DNA from 2 places in the Paenibacillus bovis genome. Region 2 is predicted to be linked to the other one. Evidence: riboswitches for the same ligand, from Rfam matches in the RefSeq annotation. Region 2 holds a riboswitch; the other holds the start of a gene.
The links. A riboswitch is a leader RNA that binds a small molecule or an ion and turns the genes downstream of it on or off. The one in region 2 is predicted to bind thiamine pyrophosphate.
Positions count from the first base shown of each region.

Region 1 (4,913 bases), 1.0 Mb from region 2:
TGTCCACATCTCGGCAATCTGGCCGTTCTCAACGCGGAACATATGCACCACTGCATTACCGCGATCATCGGCACTGTTTTGCATATGGCTATACACCAGAACCAGATCGCCTTCTGCAATCACATTGGTTACTATGGCAGTACTATCAGCGTGAGCGCGGAACTCCGTCAGATAATGACTGGTGAGTGCGTCACGTCCGTTGGCAATACCGGAGCCGTGCTGAATGACATTGTCACTGACTGCTTCTTTGGCAGCATCGGTATTATGACTGTTGAAGAATGCATCATAGAAGTTTTTGACGAAATTGGCATTGGCCGCAACGGTCGCTCGTGGAGTATCAGCTACCACGGCCTCGGTAGAAGCAGTAGGCAGAAGATCAGCCGATTTCTCGGAGCCAGTCAGATTGGCTGCCGTCACACTCCAGTGCTCGGCGATCTTGTTATCCGCGATCCGGTACATATCGACCATGGGAGCAGACGAAGCTTGGGTGGCTGTATCAGCAGAACTGCTCGCCGGAGCAGCAGGCTCGGTAAAGACAGCGACCAGATCTCCCTGGCCGATCATGCCGCGTACATTTACTTTGTAATCGGCATTTTTCTGGAATAATGATGCATAGTACGCTGCGAATCCTTCGCGGCCGTTAGCTGCAGCTGGATTATGCTCTACATAACCTTCGGCCAGATATTGTTCTGCCTGATCCAGCTTGTGGCTGTTCAGAACATCATTATACAATCCAGTCACCAGCTTTTTGTTGTTGGTGATTTTGGTTACTTCGGCAGAAGTGTTGGCAGAACTGTCCGGTTCGGCCGGATTGGCTGTTGTGCCCGGAGTGGTACTGCCGGAATTCTCGGTAGTCGAAGGTGTCGATGGAGCAGGGGCATTGGATGTATTATTGCCCGAACAGGCAGACAGTACACCTAATAACATGAGACTTGAGAGTAGCAGATTGGTTTTTTTCATAATTAAAACTCCTTTGATTATTCATTGAGGGTGATTACTGTTAATCTCCCGACATGCAGCGAGCTGCTCTGGTTATATTAACCAAATGGTCAGCTGGCGAACGCATAGCTAACCAGATCGCTGCAGCAGTTCTTGATGTATCACTGCGATTAATAACGTGCAGAGGTTATTTTCGAACCTGCTGAACAGTACCTGTTCTATTATAAAAGACGTATACATCAATTGCGATGTTTCGCGATTTATAGTGAATGTTTCTAAATTTGCGGTATATAAAAAGCCAAAACAGCCTCCGGTGCATCATATACCGGAGGCTGTTTCTAAGCTGAGAAAGTATAATATTGTAATAAATGAAAATATATCGACCATCATTTATAAGGAAATACCTGTTATTTCCCAGCGGTACTGCTTGTCCGCACCAGATCGCAGTCCGCATTCCTAGCGGCGCATGAAGATAAACTTCTGGCCCAGAATTCCGATAATGCACAGAATCAGACTCACCCATGGCGAGATAACCAGTACAGGCATCACGTTGCGCAGATAGGTACCGACAACAATAATCGCAATCATAATGACCAGATAAGAGACGACCGAGCGGCCGTTGATTTGCATGCGCGGACGATCGAGCTCGCTCTTCTCCGCAGGCTGCTCGGCTACCCGCCGTACCAGCTCAACAAGCACAACCGCACCGGCAGCGACCAGGATCAGCGTAGAGAGACTGATCTCGCCTACAACGCCGGAGCCGCTGATATTGATTTTGAAAAATCCCATCAGCGCCTGCAGCAGAAACACCCATGTAAGCGCGACCCAGACAATCATCAGATAATACATGGGCTTGCTCAACTGCCGGGCCTCCGGCAGGTTCTCGATGAGCTGGTCGGCATAAATGTCCGATTCCTTGCCAAACAGCTGGCGAGCCGTTTTGCCTCTTTGCTGGGCTTCTAGCAGATGCTGTCCCATCTCCAGCAGCAGTTCTTCACCGGATTCGCGGCGGATGCGTGCATCCCGCACATGTACGATGACATCGTCATAGTAGCTCAGATTATCCTGTTTGAGTTGATCACGAATCGAATTAATATCCTTTACCAAATGACGTACAGTACTCATAATCGTTCCTCCAATCGTAATAAGTTGTACCTGTATATATTCCTATTTATACCGGCTGCGTGTAGTACCGGAGGTCGGTCTGGAATCTATTATTCTGCCACACTTTTGCTGCATTGACAATTGAATTCCCGGGATGCTAATATATTGTTTATCTAATACCAATTAAACTTATCGGAATTATTAAAATTAAATTATTTATCGCATAAAAAATAGGAGTTTTCTGATTATATACACCGCTATTACGGGGAGGAATCAAGATGGAACGTAATATCATTATTCGTCATCAGGAACTGGAGCTAACAGCCAGTATTCACTATCCAGCACAGGATCGTCAGGCTGACGGACAGGGGAAAGGCAAAGACCGTACACCGCTCATTGTAATCTGTCATGGCTTCGTGGGTAGCCGGATCGGTGTAGATCGTTTGTTTGTTAACAGTGCGCGCGAACTTGCGGCTGACGGATATATGGTCGTTCGTTTTGATTATGCGGGCTGTGGGGAAAGCAGTGGTCTGTATGGTCAGCAGGGCCTGGATTCCATGGTGGCGCAGACACGCAGTGTACTTGATTATGTGATGAATTGCAGTGATATCGATCCAACGCGGGTGACGCTGATCGGTCACAGTCTTGGCGGGGCGGTGGCGATTCTGACAGCGGTGCGCGATCACCGGGTCAAGCATCTGGTGCTCTGGTCGGCGGTCGGGCACCCGTTTAATGATATCGTCAAAATTGTAGGCCGCGAGACGTATGATCAGGCCGTGATCGAAGGAGAAGCGGATTATCTGGGATACTGCTTTAAGCCGGTGTATTTTGAGTCATTGGGCAATTACCAGCCATTTATCGAAGCGCGGCAGTTCAGCGGAGATGTATTGGTTGTACATGGTACTGGCGATGATGTGATTCCGGTGGATTATGCCTTTTTGTATCAGCAGGAATTCTGGACCCGGCAGGAAGGGCGCTGCGACAAGCAGATTATTTTCCAGGCGGATCATACATATTCGTCGGGGCCACATCGCCGTGAGCTGCTCCGGTATACCCGGGAATGGCTGGCCGGTCGCGAAGCTGCGCAGACACAGTGGCAGCACTGGATGATCTAGACAGATTACGATCCTGACGGAATAGACTTCATTCTGCTGTGAACCGCTGGATCGGAGATTTGACAGTCCACCGATATCCTTATAAGATCGTAACTACAAGAGCATGGCAGATACAGCTGTGGCGTTATCGCCGACAGATGATTCTCTGCTGCTCATCATATCGCTTTGAATTCACTAGGGGAGCCGTAGAGGCTGAGACGGATATGAATCCGGACCCTTGGAACCTGATCTGGGTTATACCAGCGGAGGGAAGTGGACGCGGATATTCACTCATGCCTGATAAGGCACTTTATACCTGAATGAATGATACGGCCCATTAATCTCCTGCTGGAGGTGAATGGGTCTTTTTTGTATATGCGTTATATCGTTGTATCGCCAAAGGAGGAGAAGAAACATGTCGTTTTTGCAAAAGGTACGTCAGCAAAATCCGCTGGTACACAATATTACCAATGTAGTAGTAACCAATTTTACAGCAAATGGTCTGCTTGCCCTGGGGGCATCGCCGTTTATGGCTTATGCCCACGAGGAGGTAGCTGATGTGGCAGCGATGGCTGGCGCGGTCATGCTCAATATGGGTACGCTGGATGAATATACGCTGCAGTCGATTCTGCTGGCTGGACAATCAGCCAACCGGGCGGGAGTACCCGTTGTATTCGATCCGGTAGGAGCGGGGGCGACTCCTTACCGCACGGCAGCAGCCCGTCAGGTGACGGAGCAGATGCAGGTTGATATTTTGCGCAGCAATATCGCAGAGCTCGCTCACGTCGCCGGCGCGGAATGGACGATTCGGGGCGTCGATGCCGGAGCTGGTGAAGGGGATCGTGTGAAGCTGGCTCAGCAATCGGCCCGGCAGCTGGGAACGCTGGTCGTGGTAACCGGACAGGAAGATATCGTTACGGATGGAGAGACGACATGGATCGTCAGCAATGGGCATGAACTGCTGACCCGGATCACCGGTGCAGGCTGCCTGCTGAGTTCGGTAGTAGCCGCTTTTGCAGCAGTGAGCGGAGGCAGGGAATACTGGCTGTCCGCTGCAACCGAAGCGCTGGCTTTTTATGGAACAGCTGCAGAGATTGCGGCAGAGCGCACCGCAGGACAGGGAACCGGCAGCTTCCAGATCGAGCTGATCAACCAGCTGTCTCTGCTGACACCGGACGAGCTGCAAAAGCGGGCACGAATCGAGCAGCTGTAGGAAGGCATCGTCGCAACAGATAGTAGTGCAGCGAAATTCATAATACCAATCCTATGCCCATCTATATATTTCTATACCAAAGGAGAGAACAGCGATGAGTATTCATCAGGCATTAACGATTGCAGGCTCGGATAGTGGTGGCGGCGCGGGTATACAGGCTGACCTGAAAACCTTTCAGGAATTGGGTGTCTACGGCATGTCCGTGATTACGGCTGTCACGGCGCAGAATACGGCGGGCGTACAGGGTGTCTATCCTGTCGAGATGGCAGGTGTGATCCGGCAGCTCGATTCGATCGGGGAAGATCTGGCACCGGATGCAGTCAAAACCGGTATGCTGTTCAGCGCAGATATTATCCGTGAAGTTGCGCAGGCTGTACGCCGATATGGCTGGCGGCAGCTCGTGATCGATCCGGTCATGGTAGCCAAAGGAGGATCGGTACTGCTTCAGCAGCAGGCCGTACAGGCTTTGATCGATGAGCTCCTGCCGCTGGCAGCGATCATTACCCCCAATGTTCCGGAAGCGGAACTGTTGACCGGCATGACTATTCGTACGCTGGCAGAGC
Region 1 is NZ_CP013023.1:1,450,727-1,455,639, forward strand. Features, by position in the region: gene AR543_RS06190 (nuclear transport factor 2 family protein) at 1-960, opposite strand, end outside; gene AR543_RS06195 (DUF1129 family protein) at 1,396-2,064, opposite strand; gene AR543_RS06200 (alpha/beta hydrolase) at 2,322-3,158, shown strand; TPP riboswitch at 3,325-3,426, shown strand; gene thiM (hydroxyethylthiazole kinase) at 3,553-4,350, shown strand; gene thiD (bifunctional hydroxymethylpyrimidine kinase/phosphomethylpyrimidine kinase) at 4,445-4,913, shown strand, end outside.
Region 1: another riboswitch for thiamine pyrophosphate. It lies ahead of thiM (hydroxyethylthiazole kinase); the one in region 2 lies ahead of tenA (thiaminase II).

Region 2 (4,913 bases):
AATGGCTGCCGGTCAGCATCTCGACCGCTGCGGCTGCCACTTCGGCGATCAGCGCCGCGCCCGGCTTGCGAATAATATAGGCGACAATAGGGCTGGCAATAATCCAGATGCCGAACATAAATCCGGCGCCTACCGGCCCGACCAGTGCCGAGATCGGAATCCACAGTGTGGACCAGCCCAGATATAGTACGCCGCAGGCTACTGCCAGAATTACAGTCAGCACAACCTCTTTCATTTTCCAGTTCATACGGAGGTTACCTCCAGCTGAACCGGCCAGTCTTCCAGCGTATACGCCATATCCCAGAACATATATTCAAACTGGCAGCTGAGAATAAAATGCTGCTTCATCCGCTCACGGTGCGCCGGCGTAGATGCCGCGGCAATCTCATCGAGACGCGTACAGAACCGGCTCGTAATCGTATCGGTCCGGTTGCCATAGAAGTCGATCCAGTCATAGAACGGATGGGACACATCCGGCTTCACATCTTCCATCAGCCGCTTGCCAATCTCCCAGTACGTCCATGGGCATGGCAGCAGTACTGCCAGAATATCGCCCAGATCACCTTCCTGCGCAGCGGTCAGCATATGACGGATATAGTTGTGTGCCGATGGGGCTACCGGATAGCCCTGCAGCTGCTCATACGGTACACCGGCAACATGGCAGAAGTTATTGTGCGGATGGACTTCACTGTTCAGTACAAAAGAAATCTGCTGATTGAACATATCCATATCCTCGCGGCGGCTGCATTTGGAGATTGCTGTTCCATAGATTCGCATAAAGGCATTCAAGTACTCAAAATCCTGCTTTACATAGTGAACCAGCTGCTCGGACTGCAGATCGCCTCTGGCAATCCCCTGTACAAATGGATGGTTGTAAATCGCCTCAAATACCGGATCGGCCGCCTGTCTGATTTCTGCTGAAAAACTCATACAATTATCTCTCCCTTATCTGAAGTGTTCGGAAAGAACCTCCCCGGGAAAATGGATGCTGACCGGCAGCTTATTTACAGGAACTGCTGCCGGATCACGGACGCTGATGCTGTATATCCACGCAAAAAAGCCGCTCTCTATGGAGCGGCAGAATAATGGCATAGTTAGCCCTGCTCGGTCTCCACTTTCCTACGCTAGTACGAACTAGATCAGGTTCCAAGGGTCCGAGTCGATCTCGTCTCAGCCAGTATATGGCTCCCCTAGTGGTCTTTCACAATATAAGACTACTGTTTCCACTGCTGCATTAGGTGCCAGCAACGGATGTGACAGAAGTCTGTTTGATTGCCTTTTACTCTACACAGCATCGGTTCAGCTGTCAAGATCATCCATATCGGCAGCAGCAGCCCTATTGGCAGCCAGCAGGCACGATAATTCTGTTTTTGCCAGCTCGGCGGCTTGGCAAAATATATGGTGATTTGCTCAAATAACGAGTAAATATAGGTCTCAACGGGTATGTGTATTACATTGGAATGAGGAAATAAAAGGAAATTCATAGATGTCGGATCTACTCTGGAGGGAACATCATGTCACCACATATACCGCATGATCAGCTCAATGTTGTTATTACCGGCGCTTCCAGCGGCACAGGGCGCGGACTTGCCGAACGGCTTGCTGCCGAAGGCGCCAGCGTCGTTATCGCCGCCCGCCGCACTCATTTGCTCAAGGAAATGGAGCGTCAGTACGCTCCCAAAATGATCGCTGTCACCGCCGATGTCAGCCGGGAAGAAGGCATTGCTGCCGTATTCGAAGCAGCCATGTCACAGCTGGGGCGGATCGATGTATGGGTCAATAATGCCGGAGCGATTGCAATCGGTCCTTTTACCGAGTCGCCGCTCGCTGCTCTGGCACAGATGACCCGCATTAATCTGCTTGGCAATATGTATGGCAGCCATTATGCGCTGCGCCAATTCAAGCAGCAGGGCTACGGAACGCTGATTAACGTCTCTTCTTTTGCCAGCAAAGTAGCCTTTCCTTATCTTGCCGCCTATAGCGGCAGCAAATCAGCCATATCCGGTCTCAGCTATGCGCTCAATCAGGAAATGCAGCTGGAAGGCAGAACAGATATTCATGTCTGCGCTGTCCATCCATGGGTGATGAATACGCCGTGGACCGAGCATGCTGCCAATTACAGTGGTCACGAGATTGATATGAAGCCGCTGGATGATCCGGACGATATTATTGATGCCATGTACCGACTGATCGACCATCCACAGGAAAGTGTTGAAGTAGGCTTCAAGGTCAAAGGAACTTCGCTGTCCAGTCATCTGCTGCCACGAATGACCGAGAAGATCAGCGGACAATTCGTTCAGAATCTGATCTATGATGCACCGCCGGCCGAGTTTACGGCAGGCAGCCTGTATGATCCGGTATTCGAGGGCACCAGTGTTCACGGAGACGGCCATGGACATCCAAGACCGGATGAGTCCAAGTAACGTTGGGTAAAAAACACACCTCATTTCCCGTCATATCGCTATTCATGATCGCTATTCACGTTTGAAGCTATTCCGGCACAGGTACTGATGTACAGCAGACAGATAGAACATTTTATCCCGAACAGGAGGAAATGAAATGGCTCAAAAGATTCCGCATGACCAGTTAACTGTCGTGATTACCGGTGCATCCAGTGGTATAGGCAAAGGGGTAGCTCTGCAGCTCGCCGCTGAAGGCGCCAATGTGGTTCTCGCTGCCCGACGTACCGAGCTGATCGAGCAGATGGCGACCGAGATCGGTCCCAATGCCATCGCTGTTACGACCGATGTGGGCCGCGAGGAAGATATCGCCCGTTTGTTCGATGCAGCGATGGCTGCTTTTGGCAAAATCGATGTATGGATCAACAACGCCGGTGTAGGCGCTATCGGTCCATATACCGAGATTCCTACTTCTGATCTGACTCGTCTTGTAGAGACCAATGTGCTTGGTACCATGTACGGCAGTCATTATGCACTGCGTCAGTTCAAGCAGCAGGGACACGGGACGCTGATCAATCTGGGTTCGATCGTCAGCCGGGTTCCTTTCCCGTATTACACTGCGTATGGAGCGACCAAGTTCGCTGTAGCCGGACTCAGTGCCGCGCTGTATCAAGAGATGCAGCTGGAGGATCAAAAGGATATTCACGTATGTACGGTACACCCATGGGCGACTGATACGCCATGGTTTGAGCATACCGGCAATTACACCGGTCATCGGGCAGAGATGAAACCTATGGATGATCCGCAAAATGTGATCGACGCTATTATCGATCTGCTCGATAATCCGCAGGAAAACGTAGAAGTCGGTGCCAAAAGCAAAGGCACGACTATTTCCAGCAATCTGATGCCGGGTCTGACCGAGAGCCTCAATGCCAAGTATTTGCAAAAAGTTATTCAAAGCGCTCCACCTGCAGGCTCTACCTCCGGCAGTCTGCATCAGCCCATGCTGACCGGACAGGATGTGGACGGTGGTATCCGTGAACGAATGAAACGCGAGTCGAATCAACCATCCGACTAAACACTGTCCCAACAATAAAGGATAACTCCTATAAGCTCATGGACAAATACCTCTTTTCGGAAGAGAAAGGGTATTTGTCCATAAGTTTCAATCCAATGGATTCGCTGCTCTTCATTATTCTTGCTCAGTGAGTATGCTGATTCATTTGTAAATACATCGCCAAGTGCATGACAAAGTTTCGTCATGGATATAGAATAATATGGTACAACTAGCACAAAAAAGTAACTACATAGCTGGATAGGATCGATAATCTGCCAGGTTGATTGTTTTTTATTCTGTAGAATTTGTAGCAGAATACGATTTAGTTCCATTTTTTCATACTGGAAAGTAACCCTGATAGTGATCCAAACATGCTTTATTTTGCGAATCACCTATCGTAGCCTGCCTGCGTGGTTTATTAATATAGTGAATAACTATTCCGTTTATTCGCTTTTATTTAAATTTTGAAATAATGATGCCGGTTAGATACGCGAATAACCGGAGAATTCACTATACTCCACGAAATGGGCTGGTGCTATGTCTGGGAAAGTTGTGCTTGCTGGCGGCACAGGATTTATTGGTCAGTATTTTGAAGCCGAATTCCGCAAATTGGGTTATGATGTCGTGATCATCTCCAGGCAGTCGGGTCATATAGCCTGGAATCAGCAATCCGAGATTGTCGAGGCGCTGGAAAACGCCGAAATGGTGATTAATCTGGCTGGCAAATCGGTCAACTGTCGCTACACGGAACGGAATAAGCGGGAAATTATGAATTCCAGGCTGGAGACAACACGCATCCTTGGAAACGCTATCCTCTCCTGCCAGTCACCGCCTGCCTTATGGTTTAATTCCAGTACGGCGACGATCTACCGTCATTCGGAAGATCGTCCGATGACCGAATCGACAGGGGAAATCGGTACCGGTTTCTCTGTCGAAGTCGCCAAAGCTTGGGAACAGGCCTTTTTTGAATTTGAGCTGCCGCATACCCGGCAGATTGCGCTGCGGATCGCTATTGTGCTCGGTCCGGGCGGCGGCGTGATGACGCCGTATCAGAATCTGGTTCGTTACGGTCTTGGAGGCAAGCAGGGAGACGGGAACCAGCGCTTTAGCTGGATTCATGTGGATGATCTATTTCATATTATTCTGTTTCTGCAGGAACGCACAGGACTGTATGGGGTATTCAACTGCTCCGCTCCATCCCCGGTCACCAACCGCGAACTGATGGCTGCCATGCGGCAGGCAATGGGACAAAAGGTAGGTCTGCCAGCGCCTCGCTGGATACTGGAACTCGGTGCCCGGATGATTGGAACCGAGACCGAACTGGTACTCAAAAGCCGCTGGGTGGTACCCAACCGGCTGATCAAGGAAGGCTATATGTTCCGCTATGGCAGACTGGAGAGAACCCTGCAGCATATTCTGCAATAAGACGAAATTACACGTATAATCTCACTGTTAGC
Region 2 is NZ_CP013023.1:417,120-422,032, forward strand. Features, by position in the region: gene AR543_RS01800 (ECF transporter S component) at 1-247, opposite strand, end outside; gene tenA (thiaminase II) at 244-930, opposite strand; TPP riboswitch at 1,100-1,202, opposite strand; gene AR543_RS01810 (SDR family NAD(P)-dependent oxidoreductase) at 1,515-2,423, shown strand; gene AR543_RS01815 (SDR family NAD(P)-dependent oxidoreductase) at 2,560-3,477, shown strand; gene AR543_RS01825 (TIGR01777 family oxidoreductase) at 3,994-4,881, shown strand.